DNA from 3 places in the Streptosporangium sp. NPDC000095 genome. Region 2 is predicted to be linked to each of the others. Evidence: riboswitches for the same ligand, from Rfam matches in the RefSeq annotation. Region 2 holds a riboswitch; each other region holds the start of a gene.
The links. A riboswitch is a leader RNA that binds a small molecule or an ion and turns the genes downstream of it on or off. The one in region 2 is predicted to bind cobalamin.
Positions count from the first base shown of each region.

Region 1: another riboswitch for cobalamin. It lies ahead of ACFY3V_RS21110 (CbtB-domain containing protein); the one in region 2 lies ahead of cobN (cobaltochelatase subunit CobN).
Region 3: another riboswitch for cobalamin. It lies ahead of ACFY3V_RS11890 (ribonucleoside-diphosphate reductase subunit alpha); the one in region 2 lies ahead of cobN (cobaltochelatase subunit CobN).

Region 1 is NZ_JBIAZS010000009.1:132,912-138,346, forward strand. It holds gene ACFY3V_RS21095 (VWA domain-containing protein) at 1-954, opposite strand, end outside; gene ACFY3V_RS21100 (histidine phosphatase family protein) at 1,018-1,590, opposite strand; gene ACFY3V_RS21105 (CbtA family protein) at 1,587-2,330, opposite strand; gene ACFY3V_RS21110 (CbtB-domain containing protein) at 2,338-2,532, opposite strand; cobalamin riboswitch at 2,567-2,697, opposite strand; gene dop (depupylase/deamidase Dop) at 2,817-4,334, opposite strand; gene ACFY3V_RS21120 (acyltransferase) at 4,422-5,435, opposite strand, start outside.
Region 2 is NZ_JBIAZS010000016.1:83,319-88,753, reverse strand. It holds gene cobN (cobaltochelatase subunit CobN) at 1-3,017, opposite strand, end outside; cobalamin riboswitch at 3,236-3,431, opposite strand; gene ACFY3V_RS30275 (precorrin-3B synthase) at 3,453-5,015, shown strand; gene ACFY3V_RS30270 (precorrin-8X methylmutase) at 5,012-5,435, shown strand, end outside.
Region 3 is NZ_JBIAZS010000004.1:234,001-239,435, forward strand. It holds gene ACFY3V_RS11890 (ribonucleoside-diphosphate reductase subunit alpha) at 1-2,369, opposite strand, end outside; cobalamin riboswitch at 2,482-2,683, opposite strand; gene ACFY3V_RS11895 (tripartite tricarboxylate transporter substrate-binding protein) at 2,688-3,713, opposite strand; gene glmS (glutamine--fructose-6-phosphate transaminase (isomerizing)) at 3,805-5,435, opposite strand, start outside.

The sequences.
Region 1 (5,435 bases), on a different contig from region 2:
CGGGAGCGCGAGCCTGGCCGCCTCCCGGACGTCGTCGGCGGTGACGGAGGTGCGGCCCTGCCAGGCGGCGTGCGCGATCGCCGCGCCGGCGGTGACCAGGTCGGCCCGGAGCCCGTCCACCTCGAAGCCCGCGCAGACGGTGGCGATCTTGAGCAACGCCGCCTCCGGCAGGACGACCTGGGCGACCCCGGCTCGGGCCTCGGCGATGCGCGTGGCCAGCGCCCGCTCCTCGTCCGACCAGGCGGCGGCGAACGCGGCGGGGTCGGCCTCGAAGGCCAGACGGCGCCGGACCACCTCCGCCCGCTGGGACGCCTCCCGCGAGGCCCTTACCTCAACGGTCAGCCCGAAGCGGTCGAGCAGTTGCGGGCGCAGCTCCCCCTCCTCGGGATTCATCGTCCCGACCAGCAGGAACCGGGCGGCGTGCCGTACCGACACCCCCTCGCGCTCGACGTAGCAGGTGCCGAGGGCCGCGGCGTCGAGCAGCAGGTCCACCAGGTGGTCGTGGAGAAGGTTGACCTCGTCGACGTACAGGACACCCCGGTGGGCGCCCGCGAGGAGACCGGGTTCGAAGGATTTCACGCCCTCGGTGAGGGCCCGCTCGATGTCGAGGGAGCCGACGAGGCGGTCCTCGGAGGCGCCGACGGGCAGCTCGACCAGGCGGGCGGGTCTGATGGACCGGGCCGCCGGTCCCTCGGGGGCCTCGTGTGACCCGTGTGGCCCGTCGGGACAGCCGGGGTCGAGGGCGGCGGGGTCGCAGGAGAACCGGCAACCGGTCACCACCTCGACAGGCGGCAGGAGAGCGGCCAGCGCCCGCACGATCGTGGACTTGGCGGTGCCCTTCTCCCCTCTGACCAGTACTCCCCCGACGCGAGGGGAGACCGCGTTGAGGATCAGCGCGAGTTTCAGGTCCTCCAGCCCCACGATCGCGGTGAAGGGATAGCGGGGGTTGCGCACCTTGGGATCTCCTTCGCATCGTCGGGATGTTCATCGCGTTCACGTCGTCGGGTGGTCGCGCCGTCAGGGGAGGTGGCTGAGCCGCCAGCGCCCGCCGCGCCCGGTGAGTGCCACCCGGGCCAGCGGCGCGACGTCGACGCGCCAGAAGGAGCGGGCGGGGGCGCCGAGGACGTGGACGACCGCGGCACGGATGACCGCCGGATGGGTGATCGCGACGGCCCTGCCGGGAGTACGGAGGGCGAGCCAGCCGGAAACCCTGGCGAGGAGCGCGGTGATCGACTCCCCGCCGTGCGGCGCCGCGCCCGGATCGCCGAGCCAGGAGGCGAGCGCCTCGGGCTCCGCGGCCTCGACCTCGCCGAGCGTCATGCCACTCCAGCGGCCGTGGTCGCAGTCGGCGAGCAGCGGGTCGTGCTCCGCCCGCAGGCCGAGCGCCGCCGCCGTCTGAACGCAGCGCAGCTCGGCCGGGCAGGCCGCGGGACCGGGGTCTGCCCAGCCGAGGTACCGCGCCATCCTCTCGGCCCGGCGCAGGCCGCGTTCGTCGAGTGGTTCGTCGACGGGGAACGCGGCCCGCGCCGTCGCCGAGGTGGAGGCGTGGCAGACCAGGAGCAGGCGGGTGACCCCCGAGGGGGTCGTCACACCGGGCCGCGCCTGCGTGCGGCGAAGGCGAACAGCGCGCCGACACCGGCCCAGAAGACCGCCTGGGTTCCTATCGAGGCGATCCGGAAGTCCCACAGGAGATCGGCGGGGAAGCCCTGGGGCACCTCCGAGATCTCCGGCAGGAGGATCCAGGCCGCGACGACGGGGACCAGGAAGGCGGCGCCCGCCGACAGCCAGCGCACCCACGGTTCACTCCGCGAGGCGTAGCGGTGGGCGGCGGTGCCGGCGGCGACGGCGAGGATCCCGATGGCCACGGCGACCAGATAGAGCACGGTGCGCTGGTCGATCGTCTCCGGGTCACCGACCGCCGGTGGGTTGGCGGGATATTTCATGAAAGGGATGAGGACGACGGAGGTGAACGCGGCGGCGGCGAGCGTGACCGCGAGCACCGGTTCCGAGCGAGGTCCCGCCCGGCCGCGTACGGCCGCGTAGACGAGGGAGAACAGTCCCCCGATCGCCAGGCCGTACAGGCCGAGGGCGAGGAAGAGCCCGAAACGCTGCCCGTCCCTGCTGACGAGGGCCTCCTCCTCGTCGTCGTGGGAGTGGGCGGCGGTCCCGGTGTCGTCGTGTGGTTCGGCCGAGGAGGCGGCCGCGGCCGCCTCCTCGAGCGCGATGGCCTGGTCGATGCGTGGTTCGCCGACGGTGTAGGCGAAGACGGCCGCGAGCAGCCCTGCGAGCAGTCCGGCGACGAGGCCCCGGACGATGAGTTTGGAGATCACCTGCGGCTCAGTGGCACGGTACGCCGAGCAGGTGACGTCCGTCGTGCATGAGTTCGTGCAGGTAGTTTCCCGCCTGGGAGATCGCCCCCTGGTCGAAGGTGACCAGATAGGCGAGAAGCAGCAGCGCCGGTACGGCGAGCAGCCAGCGGGTGAGCGAGTGCCATGGGATGGGCTGGGTGTGCGGTGCCGAGATCTGGCTCACGGCCACCTCCTCCGGGATTGACGCGTCCCTTTTCGTAGGTCGGTGGCGGCCGAGTGTGACCTGGCTCCCGGCCCTCGCGGGCCGGATTACAGTGGCGCGACCGCACCGGAATTTCACCGGATTTCCCTCGCACCGCCACAAAGCACCCGGAACGTATCCCGAATCTCCGTCCCCCGTCAATCCAGGTGTCCGGTTTGACGGGATCCGGTAGGCGCGAAGAGGGGGAGGCGGCCCGGCCGGGCCACCTCCCCCTCTCAGGCCCTTCTCAGGCCCCGCTCAGCACGTCACTGCTCGCCGGTGAGCGCCGTCACCAGCTCAGCGGCGGTACGGCAGCGGTCGAACAGCTCGCCCACGTGGGCCTTGGTGCCGCGCAGCGGCTCAAGGGTGGGGACGCGCTGCAGCGACTCACGGCCGGGGATGTCGAAGATGACCGAGTCCCAGGAGGCCGCGGCCACCGACTCGCTGTACTGGCTCAGGCAGCGGCCTCGGAAGTAGGCCCGGGTGTCGTTGGGCGGCACCTCGATGGCCCTCTGGACCTCCTCCTCGGTCACCAGGCGCTGCATGCGGCCCCGGGCGACCAGCCGGTTGTAGAGCCCTCGGTCGGGACGGATGTCGGAGTACTGGAGATCGACGAGCTGCAGACGCGGATGCGACCAGGGAAGGCCGTCACGGGTCCGGTATCCCTCCAGAAGCTCCAGCTTGGCCACCCAGTCGAGCTCGCCGGACAGCTGCATCGGATCCTCCGCCAGGCGGGTGAGGACCGACTCCCAGCGCTCCAGGATGTCCTTGGTGGGCTCGTCCAGGCCGTTGGCGCTGCGCTCCTCGGCATACTTGCGCGCGAGCTCCAGGTATTCCATCTGGAGCTGCACCGCCGTCAGCTTGCGGCCGTCGCGCATGGAGATCTCGTACTTGAGCGTGGGGTCGTGTGAGACCGCGCGCAGGGCCTGGACGGGGTTGTCCACGGCGAGGTCGCGGGTGAAGTAGCCATCCTCGATCATCGCCAGGACGAGCGCGGTGGACCCCAGCTTCAGGTAGGTCGAGATCTCCGACATGTTGGCGTCACCGATGATGACGTGCAGGCGACGGTATTTCTCCGGGTCGGCGTGGGGTTCGTCCCGGGTGTTGATGATCGGCCGCTTGAGCGTCGTCTCCAGCCCCACCTCGACCTCGAAGAAGTCGGCCCGCTGGCTGATCTGGAAACCCTCGCCCCGTGAGTCCTGACCGATGCCGACCTTGCCCGCGCCGGTGACGACCTGCCGGGAGACGAAGAACGGCGTCAGGTGTCTGACGATGTCGGCGAACGAGGTGGCCCGGCGCATGAGGTAGTTCTCATGGCAGCCGTAGGAGGCGCCCTTGTTGTCGGTGTTGTTCTTGTAGAGCTGGATCGGGGCGTTGGCTGGCATCGCCGAGGCGCGAACCGCCGCGTCGTGCATCACCCGTTCGCCCGCCTTGTCCCAGATCACCGCCGCCCGAGGATTGGTGCACTCGGGTGTGGAGTATTCGGGATGGGCGTGGTCCACGTACAACCGGGCCCCGTTGGTGAGAATCACGTTCGCCAGGCCGAGGTCCTCGTCGGTCAGCTGGCTCTGGTCCGCCACCTCCCGCGCGAGGTCGAACCCCCGTGCGTCCCGCAACGGGTTCTCCTCCTCGAAGTCCCATCGCGCGCGCCGTGCCCTGGCGGCCGAGGCCGCCAGATAGGCGTTCACGACCTGAGAGGAGGTCACCATCGCGTTGGCCCCCGGCTGTCCGGGCACGGAGATGCCGTATTCGGTCTCGATGCCCATCACCCGCCGTACCGTCATGCGCACCCTCTGTTCGTCAGGGACTGTTTCTCTCCGTGGTATCTATTCCCGACCCTAGACCCTTCACTATGCCCGGTGGTCGGACAGTTATGGCACCGAAGCCTTTTCGCCCGTTGCGAGGGGGATCGAGGAGAGCGCGGGGAGCTGTGACGGGGACGGGGATGCGGCCCTTCTCCGCCGCACGGATTTGACGAACTCCTGAAGCGGACGCTCGGCCACCCGGTACACCAGATAGGAGAACGCCGTCGCGGCCAGCACCGTGACCAGGGCGGTCAGCGGGGGCGGCAGCACGTCCCGCAGCGCGGGGACGATCAGGACCGCGGCCGGGGTGTGGAACAGGTAGAGCGGGTAGGTGAGCGCGCCCAGGACGACCAGGCCGCGCCAGCGCAGCCATCCCAGCCATCCCAGCGCCACCATGGCCATGAGCACGTAGAAACCGACCACGGTGGCGACCACGGCCCACTCGGGCACGGGCATCGCGGCGTAGCCGACCTTCTCGACGCGCCCGGCCACCCGGTCGATCGCCGCGCTCACGGCCAGGCCGCCGCTGATCCCGGCCAGGCACCACAGGACGAGCCTGGGACCGAACCTCGTCATCAGGAAGAACGCCATGCCTCCGACGAAGTACGCCGCGTACTTGGGCATGACCACGAGCTCGACCCACGCCTCGTCGCTCCCGGCGAAGAACCCGGCCGCCAGCAGCCAGACGCCCATGAAGACCAGGCAGCGGTTGAGCGTCACCCCGAAGATCACCAGGATCGAGATCAGTACGTAGAAGCGGAGTTCCACCCAGAGCGACCAGTAGACGCCGTTGGCGTCGTAGACGCCGAGGGCCCGCTGGAGCATCGTGAGGTTGATCCCGTACTCGCCGAGGCTGAGCTTGGGGTCCAGGGCCGTGGCGGCGGTCAGCCCGTACACCGCGGCGGTGACGGCCACGCTGACCCAGTAGGCGGGGTAGAGCCGCACCAGCCGGGAGAGGGCGAACGCCCCCAGGCTCCGCCCCCAGATGCTCATCAGGATCACGAACCCGCTGATCATGAAGAACAGCTCGACGCCGAGGATGCCGAGCCCGGAGACGGTGGAGATCGCCGGGAACAGTTC
Region 2 (5,435 bases):
GCGCCGTAGGCCCCGGGCCGGGAGCCGAAGATGCGCATGGTGGCTCTGCGCTCGTCTCCGTGCTCGGCCCGGTCGGCGAGCACGTGCGCCCGCACGTAGTTGAGCTCCTCGGGCTCGGCCAGCCCGGCCACCAGCCGTACGGCGTCGTCCAGCATCGCCACGACGTGCGGGAAGGCGTCGCGGAAAAAGCCACTGATCCGGATGGTGACGTCCACGCGCGGACGGCCCAGTTCGGTGGCCGGGATCGGCTCCAGGCCGGTGACGCGGCGCGAGGCCTCGTCCCAGAGCGGCCGCACGCCCAGCAGCGCCAGCACCTCGGCGACGTCGTCGCCCGCGGTGCGCATCGCGCTGGTCCCCCAGACCGACAACCCGACCGAACGCGGCCAGTCGCCGGTGTCGGCGCGGTAGCGCTCCAGCAGGGAGTCGGCCATCGCCTGGCCGGTCTCCCACGCCAGTCTGCTCGGCACGGCCTTGGGATCGACCGAGTAGAAGTTGCGGCCGGTGGGCAGCACGTTGATCAGCCCGCGCAGCGGCGAACCGCTCGGCCCGGCGGGCACGTAGCCGCCGTCGAGAGCGTGCAGGATCGCGTCGATCTCGTCGGTGGTGCGCGCCAGCCGGGGCACGACCTCGACGGCGGCGAACCGCAGGATCCGCTCCACCTCCCCCAGGTTCGCACCGCGTACGTCGGCCGCGGCGGGCACCCCGGATCCGCCGCCCCGGCCGGTCACTCCGGCCGGGCCCGCCGAGGCGCTGGCGTCGTCGCGGCCGGTGTCGTCGGCCCGGCCCAGGACCTCGGCGGTCACCTCCCCTGCCGCGGCCGGGTCCCAGCCGCGGTGTTCCATCGCCTCGACCAGGGCTCGGGCCAGGGTCTCGGCGTCGTCGACACCGATCCGTCCCGCGCTGCCGTCCTCGGCCAGGCCCAGTGCCTCGCGCAACCCGACGAGCGCCTCGCCACCCGCCCACATCTGCCGGGCGCGAAGCATGGCCAGGACCAGGTCGACGCGCGGCCCCCCTTCGGGGGCGGCTCCCAGCACGTGCAGGCCGTCGCGGATCTGAACGTCCTTGACCTCGCACAGCCAGCCGTCGATGTGCAGCAGGAAGTCGTCGAACTCGGCGTCGTGGGGACGGTCGGCGACCCCGAGGTCGTGGTCGAGCCTGGCGGCCTGGATGAGCGTCCAGATCTGGGCGCGGATCGCGGGCAGCTTGGCCGGGTCCATCGCCGCGATGGAGGCGTGCTCGTCGAGGAGCTGCTCCAGCCTGGCCATGTCCCCGTAGCTGTCGGCGCGGGCCATCGGCGGGACGAGGTGGTCGACCAGGGTGGCGTGGGCGCGGCGCTTGGCCTGGGTGCCCTCGCCCGGGTCGTTCACCAGGAACGGGTAGACGAGCGGCAGGTCGCCGAGCGCGGCGTCCGGGCCGCAGGAGGCCGACAGGCCCGCCGACTTGCCGGGCAGCCACTCCAGGTTGCCGTGCTTGCCCACGTGGACCACGGCGTGCGCGCCGAAGCCGTCGGCCAGCCAGCGGTAGGCGGCCAGGTAGTGGTGGCTGGGCGGCAGGTCGGGATCGTGGTAGATCGCGATGGGATTCTCGCCGAAGCCGCGCGGCGGCTGCACCATGACCACCACGTTGCCGGAGCGCAGCGCGGCCAGCACGATCTCGCCCTCGGGATCGCGTGAGCGGTCCACGAACAGCTCGCCGGGCGCCGGGCCCCAGTGCTCCTCCATCCGGGCGCGCAGGTCCGCGGGGAGGGTGGCGTACCACTCGGCGTACCGGCTCGCCGCGATGCGCACCGGGTTTCCCGCGAGCTGTTCCTCGGTGAGCCAGTCCTGGTCCTGCCCGCCCGCGGCGATCAGCGCGTGAATGAGCGCGTCGCCGTCCTGCCCGCTCACCCCGGGCAGCTCGTCCTCGGCGCCGATGTCGTAACCGCGCTCGCGGAGCGCGGCCAGCAGCCGTACCAGGCTGGCCGGGGTGTCCAGGCCGACGGCGTTGCCGATGCGCGCGTGCTTGGTGGGATAGGCCGACAGCATCAGCACCAGCCGCCGCTCGGCGGGCGGGATGTGCCGCAGCGCGGCGTGGCGCACCGCGATGCCCGCCACCCGCGAGGCCCGCTCGGGGTCGGCCACGTAGACGGTGAGCCCGTCCTCGTCGATCTCCTTGAAGGAGAACGGCACCGTGATGATCCGTCCGTCGAACTCGGGGATCGCGACCTGGGTGGCGGCGTCCAGCGGGGACAGGCCGTCGTCGTTCTCCTCCCAGGAGGCCCGGCTGCTCGTCAGGCACAACCCCTGCAGGATCGGCACGTCCAGCTCGGCGAGCGCGCCGACGTCCCATGCCTCGTCGTCCCCGCCCGCCGACGCGGTCGCCGGGCGGGTGCCGCCCGCGGCGAGCACGGTCACCACCAGGGCGTCCACCGTGCGCAGGACCTCCAGCAGGCCGGGTTCCGCGGTGCGCAGCGAGGCGCAGTACACCGGCAGCGCCCGCGCGCCCGCGTCCTCGATCGCCGAGCAGAGCACTTCGACGAAGGCGGTGTTCCCCGCCACGTGGTGGGCCCGGTAGTAGAGCACCCCGACGACGGGTCCGTCCTGGCCGCGCGTCTCGCGCGCGAGCGTTCCCCAGGTGGGGGTGGGCTCGGGCGCGGCGAACCCGTGGCCGGTGAGCAGCAGCGTGTCGGACAGGAAGTGATGCAGCTCGGTCAGGTTGGCCGGGCCGCCGTGGGCGAGGTAGGCGTGCGCCTCGGCGCAGACCCCGCCGGGCACGGTGGACAGCTCCATCAGCTCGGCGTCCGGCGCCTGCTCGCCGCCGAGGACGACGACGGGCCGGGGTCCGGCGAGCAGCGCGTCCAGCCCCTCCTCCCAGGCGCGGCGCCCGCCGAGCAGGCGGACCACGACCAGGTCGGCGCCCTCCAGCAGCGGCGGGAGGTCGGCGGCGGTGAGTCTGGCGGGGTTGCCGAGCCGGTAGTCCGCGCCGCTCGCGCGGGCGCTCAGCAGGTCGGTGTCGGAGGTCGAGAGCAGCAGGATCACGCGCCACACCCCGGCAGAGGAGTGGCGGTACGGCCCGCGGGAGCCGCGATGCGGCGGGAGAGCGGCGACGTCGCGGTGTGACGCGGGAACGGCGGTGTCACACCGTGATGCGGCGACCGCGATGCCGCGTCGTAGCGGGGGAACGGCGATGTCGCGGTGTGGCGGGGGAACGGCGAAAAGCGCACGGAGCTTCCTCCCTCGGGGTCCTCGCCCCGGGTCGTCGTCGGCCACGACGGCTGGAGTCTCCTGGCTCCCGGATCGGTGCTCACCCCGGCCTTCCCGTCCTTCGTCGGACAGTGGCCCGGGTGGGGTTCGCTCCCCGGTTACAGTGGCGGGACCGCGCCGGATTCACACCGGCTTCCTCCCTTGCCGTCGCCATCGATGACACTACGGCAGTCCGGGGCATTGCAAGAAACTGGCATTAACATCCTCTGAGTGTCCATTGCCGACTTTTCCGGACGATCGCGACTCGACGCGTGCCCCGGGGCCCTCCAGGTCCACCCCGCCGCGGACGGCGGCCTGGCCCGCGTCCGCATACCCGGAGGTCGCCTCACCCCCTACCAGCTGCGCGAACTCGCCGACGCCGCCACGGCGTACGGCAACGGCGTCATCGAGCTCACCTCCCGGGCGAACGTCCAGGTGCGCGGTCTCGGGCCGGAGAATCCAGAAAGCGGTCCGGAAAACGGATTCGCCGCGCGGATGGCGAGAGCGGGCCTGCTGCCCTCGGCGACACACGAGCGCATCCGCAACATCCTCGCCTCCCCGCTGACCGGAGTGGACGGACCGGCCGAACCAAACGAACCCGGCAGACCGGCTGGATCGGCCGAACCAAACAAATTCGGCAGACCGAACAGACCAACCGGACCCCCCGAACCAAGCGGAATCAACGAGCCAAGCAGGCCGAGCGGACCGAACGGCGGGGATGCTCCGAACGGCACGAAAACGAACGGCCGTGGGATCGCCGACATCACCCCTCTGATCGGCGAACTGGATCGACGACTGTGTGCTCGCCCGGCCCTCGCCGCCCTGCCGGGACGGTTCATGTTCGCCCTCGACGACGGACGGGGAGACGTGGCCGGCCTGGGCGCGGACGCCACGATCCTGCCCACGGCACCGGACGCGGCCGCGCTGCTCCTCGCCGGAACCGACACCGGCCTGCGCGTACCGCTCGACGAAGCCGTGACCGTCCTGCTCGCCACCGCCGAGGCGTTCCTCGACGAACTGGCCACCCGGGACGTCACCGCCTGGCGGATCGCCGAACTTCCCGACGGGCCCTCCCGGATCGCCACCCGGATGCGAACCGCTCTCGGACTCCCCGACACACCCCCCTTCGAACCGGTGAGACCGCACGTCGTGACCTCCGGGCCGGTCGGCGTCTTCGAGAGCACGGACCGGCGAGGGAACCGAACCGGCGTCACCGGAGAGACAGGCCCCGGAAACAGTCCCCGCCACGGAGTCGAGGACGGGGACCCGGACGATCCCCGAAGCGAGGGCTCGCGGGTGACGCTCGGGGTGGCGATCCCCCTGGGACGGCTGACCTCCGCGCAGGCACTCCTGCTCGCCGACGCCGCCTCGGGCGGGGAGATCCGGCTCACGCCATGGCGCGGTGTGGTCCTGCCCGGCCTGGACCGCGCCGAGGTCACGGGCACGGCCGCCCGTCTGGAGGCCGCCGGGCTGGTCGTCGACCCCGCCTCCCCCTGGATCGGTGTGACGGCCTGCACCGGCCGCCCCGGCTGCGCCAAATCCCTCGCCGACGTCCAGGCCGACGCCGCCACCGCCATCGGCATGGCCCCGCCGTCCACGATGGGGCCGGGCACCGATACGCTCCCCGTGCACTGGGCGGGCTGCGCCAGGCGCTGCGGCCGCCCGAGGGGACGGGTCGCGGACGTGATCGCCACCGGTGACGGTTACCGCCTGGAACTGGACGGCACCGCCCTGACCTGCTCCGGCATCGAGGAGACCGCGGCCGCGGTGGCGGCCGCCAGAGGGGAAATGTGATCGACTACGTCCGCGACGGCGCGGAGATCTACCGCCGCTCCTTCGCCACCATCCGCGCGGAAGCCGACCTGGACGGCCTGCCCGCAGACGTCGCCCGGGTCGCGGTCCGTATGATCCACGCCTGCGGGATGGTCGACCTGGTGAGCGACCTGCGCTGGTCGCCCGGTGTCGTGGCCTCGGCGCGCGAGGCGCTCCAGGCGGGCGCTCCGGTGCTCTGCGACGCCATGATGGTCGCCTCGGGGGTGACCCGGCGCCGCCTTCCCGCGGGCAACGAGGTGATCTGCACCCTCGGCGACCCCCGCGTGCCGGAGCTCGCCGCGCGGCTGGGCACCACCCGCAGCGCCGCGGCACTGGAACTGTGGCGCGACAGGCTCCAGGGCTCGGTGGTCGCGATCGGCAACGCGCCGACCGCGCTGTTCC
Region 3 (5,435 bases), on a different contig from region 2:
TCGGGGTTCTCCAGGGAGCAGGCGACGGCCTCGGACACGACTTCGGACACGACCCCGGACACCGCCCCGGGCTCGGCCGCGGCCCGTTCCGCCGGGGCCGCCACGGTGGCCTGCGCGATCCGGGTGGCCGGGCGCGAGCGCAGGTAGTAGGTGGTCTTCAGGCCCGACTTCCACGCGTAGGCGTACATCGAGGAGAGCTTGCCGATGGTCGGCGTGGCCATGAAGAGGTTCAGCGACTGCGACTGGTCGATGTACGGGGTGCGCGCGGCGGCCAGGTCGATCAGCGCCTTCTGCGGCAGCTCCCAGGCGGTCCGGTAGAGCAGCCGCAGGTCGGCGGGGATCTCGGGGATGTCCTGGACCGAGCCGTCGGCGCGCTTGATCGCGTCGCGGATCGGCGCCGTCCACAGGCCGCGGGCCTGGAGGTCGCGGACGAGATAGCGGTTGACCTGGAGGAACTCCCCCGAGAGGGTCTCGCGCTTGAAGACGTTGGAGACCTGCGGCTCGATGCACTCGTAGCAGCCGGCGATGGAGGCGATCGTGGCCGTCGGCGCGATCGCGATCATCAGCGAGTTGCGCAGGCCGGTCTCCGCGATCCGCCCCCTGAGCTCCGTCCACGCGGCCGACGTCGCGGCCCCGTAGTGGTCGGGGTGCAGCACCCCGGCGGCGGCCCTGGTCTCCTCGTACGAGGGATGGCGGCCACGCTCGACGGCCAGGTCCGAGGAGGTCCGGTAGGCGGCGAGCGCGATCTCCTCGGAGATCCGGGTGGACAGCTCCAGCGCGCGCGGCGAGTCGAACGGCAGCCGCAGCGCGAACAGCACGTCGGCCAGGCCCATCAGGCCGAGCCCGATCGGACGCCACCGCCGGTTGGCCGCCTCCGCCTCGGGAGTCGGGTAGAAACCCAGGTCGATGGTCCGGTCGAGGAACCGCACCGCGGTACGGACCGTCGCGCGCAGCCGCGCCCAGTCGATCCCGTCCTCGAGGTCCCCTGACAGGTGGGCGGCGAGGTTGATCGAGCCGAGGTTGCAGACGGCGGTCTCGGCGTCGCCGGTGACCTCCAGGATCTCGGTGCAGAGGTTCGACAGGTGGATGACGTTCTCGGGCCTCGCCGTCTGGTTGGAGGTACGGTTCGCCGCGTCCTTGAAGGTCATCCAGCCGTTGCCGGTCTGGGCGAGCGTGCGCATCATCCGCCCGTACAGGGTGCGGGCGGGGATCCGCCGGGTGAAGCGGCCCTCGGCCTCGGCGGCCCGGTAGGCGTCGTCGAACGCGGCGCCGTACAGGTCGGTGAGGTGCGGGACCTCCTTGGGGTCGAACAGCGACCAGAGGCCGTCGGCCTCGACCCGGCGCATGAACTCGTCGGGGATCCAGTTGGCCAGGTTCAGGTTGTGCGTGCGGCGGGCCTCCTCGCCGGTGTTGTCGCGCAGTTCCAGGAACTCCTCGACGTCGGCGTGCCAGGGCTCCAGGTAGACGCAGGCCGCGCCCTTGCGGCGGCCTCCCTGGTTCACCGCGGCGACGCTGGAGTCGAGCGTGCGCAGCCAGGGCACGATGCCGTTGGAGTGTCCGTTGGTGCCCCGGATCAGCGAGCCCCGCGAGCGGACCCTGGTCCAGGCGATCCCGATGCCCCCCGCGTACTTCGACAGCCGCGCGACCTGCCCGTAGCGCTCGTAGATGGACTCCAGCTCGTCGCGGGGCGAGTCGAGCAGGAAGCACGAGGAGAGCTGGGGCCTGCGCGAGCCCGAGTTGAACAGCGTGGGCGAACTGGGCAGGTAGGACAGGGTGGCCATGAGCGCGTACAGCTCGGCGGCCTCCTCGACGGTCTCGGCCAGGCCGCAGGCCACCCGCAGGAAGAAGTGCTGCGGGCGCTCCAGGACCTTGCGGGTCCTCGGGTGGCGCAGCAGGTAGCGGTCGTAGACGGTGCGCAGCCCGAAGTACTCGAACCTGGCGTCCGCCTCCGGATCGACCAGCGCGTCCAGGACCGCGGCGTGGGCGGACACGAACCTCGCGAGCCCGTCGGCGACCAGCCCCGCCTCGTGGGTCGCGGCGACGGACTCGGAGAAGGCGCGGACGCCGTGCTCGGCGGCCTCGTCGGCGATCAGCTCGGCCAGCATCGCGGCGGCGACCCTGGAGTTCTCGGGATCGGTGATCACCCGGGCGGCGGCCTCGTCGATGGCCAGCCTGCGGGCGTCCGTGGCGCTCCCGGTGCTTCCGGCGCCGTCGTCGCCCGTCGCGGCCACCGCGGCGCTCCGCGCGTTCCCGGTGTTTCCCGTGCCGCGATGGCCCGACGCGGTCACCACCGCGCCTTCGACGCCGCTGTCGCCCGTCGCGGTCGCCGCCGTGCTCCCCGTCGCGGTCTCCGCCAATGCCTGTGTCACCTGGTGCCCCTCGCTCGATCGGACTCGCCCCAGGCTCCGCCGGATGGCACGCGTCCGCGAGCGATCCCGGGCACGCCGGATCGCCTCGTTCCGCGGGCCCTCCCACGAGGCCCTGGACATTCACGTCACCGGCAGGTCTTCGGACTCACGGGCGCAACGCGCATGCCTACCGGCCGTCGCTTCCCAGGTATGGATCACCCAGTGCTCAATGACGGCTTTCGTTCCCGTTCACCGCTGCGGGGCAGTCCCGGAATCTCACCGGGTTCCCTCTTGCCTCGCCCCCTGCGGGGCGAACCAGCAACGAGCAGGATCCTACATCTAGGGGCGCCTGACGCAACTACCCCAACAGGTTGTGTCGGAGGACTTCAGTAGCCCGAGCTCGTGAAGCACACCGCGGGCGCGGGCCGTCTCGGTGGCGAGCCACTGGCGAAAGTCGTCGCCGCTGAGATAGACCCGGCTCCAGCCGTGGGCCGCGCACAGGGAGCGCCAGCGTGGCGCGGCGTCGAGCCTGTCGCACAGGGCGATCGCGGCGTCCCTGTCCTCCGGGCTCATGTCCTTGGGCCCCAGCAGGCCGCACCAGTCGCTGTACTCCAGCCGGACGTCGACCTCTCTGAGCGTCGGCGCGTCGATCCCGTCGATCCGGTCGCCGGAGGAGACCGCCAGGGGCCGCATACGGCCCGCGGCGATCTCGGAGCGCAGGGCACGCGCCGATCCCAGCAGGGCCGCCACCTGGCCCACCTGGAGCGCCTCCACGGCGTCCTCGGGGGTGAGGTATCCGGCATACTCCAGCAGCCGGGTGTCCACCCCGAGGCACTTGCCGATCATGCCGTAGAGCACGTGCTCGGAGCCCCCTTCCGACCGGCCGCCGACCGCGAGCCCCGCCGGGTTCCGGCGCAACCCCGCGGCGAAGTCCTCGAAGGTCAGCAGGCGGGAGTCGGCGGGGACGACCAGGACCGCCCAGTCGCCGACCAGGCGGGCGATGGGAGTGGCGGCGTTCACCACGGCGACGGTGTTGGCGATCTCCGCGGCCGCCACCATCGGCATCGCGGTGACGAGCAGCCTGCCCTCTCGCGCGAAGGGGCCGCCGAAGGCACCGAAGGCGCCGAACGCGTCGCGAGGGGCGGAGCCCAGGGCGCCGCCCCGCTCGACGGCCATCGCGGTACGCGCCAGTCCCGCCTGGACCGCGACGGTCGCCAGCCTGCCCGCGATCCTGTCCCAGCCGTGGCCGTCGGCGGTCGGTTCGAGGAGGAGCAGGCGCTTCACCACCGAGCCGGCGTCGTTCGCGCCGCACCCCGCGGCGAGCAGCACCCCCGCCGCCAGCGCGAAAAACCCCCTACGGCGCATAAGCGCCCCTTCCCCCAAGAACCCCCCATACCACAGGTTAGTACCCCATCACTATCTGTGACGAGGTGGGGGGAGGGAAAGGGCGCGGGGCTCACTCCACCGTGACGCTCTTGGCCAGGTTCCTGGGCTTGTCGACGTCGCGGCCCAGGGCCACCGCCGCGTGGTAGGCGAAGAGCTGCAGCGGGATCGAGAGCAGGATCGGGTCCAGCTCGGTCTCGTTCTTGGGCACCACGACGCAGTCGTCGGCGAGCTTGGGGTCGGCGTCGCGGTGGCCCACCATGAGCACCCGGCCGCCCCGGGCGCGGATCTCACCCAGCGTGGTGAGGTTCTTGTCCAGCAGCTCGTCGTCGGGGACGATCGCCACCGTCGGCATGTCCGGGCCGATCAGCGCCAGTGGTCCGTGCTTCAGCTCGCTCGCCGGATAGGCCTCGGCGTGCACGTACGAGATCTCCTTGAGCTTCTGCGCGCCCTCGCGGGCCACCGGATAGCCCCTCACCCGGCCCACGAACATCATGCTCGGCGACTCGGCGTACTTGCCCGCCAGTTCCTTGATCTGCGGCTCCAGCGCCAGGATCTCCTTGATCTGGTCCGGCAGCCTGCGCAGGCCGTCGCAGATCCTGCGGCCGTCGGCGGGAGACAGGTCGCGCACCCGGCCCAGGTGCAGCGCGAGCAGCGCGAAGGCCACGGCGGTCGAGGTGAACGCCTTGGTGCTCGCCACCGAGACCTCGGGGCCCGCGTGCAGGTAGACGCCGCCGTCGCACTCGCGGGCGATCGCGCTGCCCACCGTGTTGACGATGCCGAGCACCCTGCCGCCCTTGCGCTTGAGCTCCTGCACGGCGGCGAGGGTGTCGTAGGTCTCGCCCGACTGACTGATCGCCACGTAGAGGGTGTCGGCCTCCACCACCGGGCTGCGGTAGCGGAACTCGCTCGCCGGCTCCGCGTCGGCGGGGATGCGCGCCAGTTCCTCGATGAGCTGCGCGCCGATCTGGCCCGAGTAGTAGGCGGAACCGCAGCCGATGATCTTCACTCGGCGGAACGAGCGGCTCTCCCGCGCGTCCATGTTGAGACCGCCCAGGTGGGCGATGTGGAAGCGGTCGTCCAGCCGCCCGCGCAGCGTCCTGGCCACCGTGTCGGGCTGCTCGGAGATCTCCTTGAGCAGGTAGTGCTCGTAGCCGCCGGTGTCGTAGTGCCCGGCCTCCCAGTCGACGGTCAGCGTCTCCTTGGCCGTCTCCCGCGCGTCGCTGGCGAAGGTGTTGAACCCGTCGGCCCGCAGCACGGCGATCTCGCCGTCCTCCAGGTGCACCACCTGGCGCGTGTAGCGGACCAGCGCGGCCACGTCGGACGCGGCGAACATCTCCTTCTCGCCGATGCCCAGCACGATGGGGCTGCCGTTGCGCGCCACGACCACCTCGCCGGGACGCTCGGAGTCGATCACCGCGATCCCGTACGTGCCGACGACCCGCTTGAGCGCGGTCCGCACGGCCTCCTCCAGCGAGTCGGACTCCTTGACCGTGCGGGCGATCAGGTGCGACAGCACCTCGGTGTCGGTCTCCGACAGGAAGATCGCACCATCGGCCTCCAGCTTGGCGCGCAGCTCGTCGGCGTTCTCGATGATGCCGTTGTGCACGACGGCGATGCGCTCGTCGGTGGACAGGTGCGGGTGGGCGTTGACGTCGCTGGGCGCGCCGTGGGTGGCCCAGCGGGTGTGACCGATACCCAGGC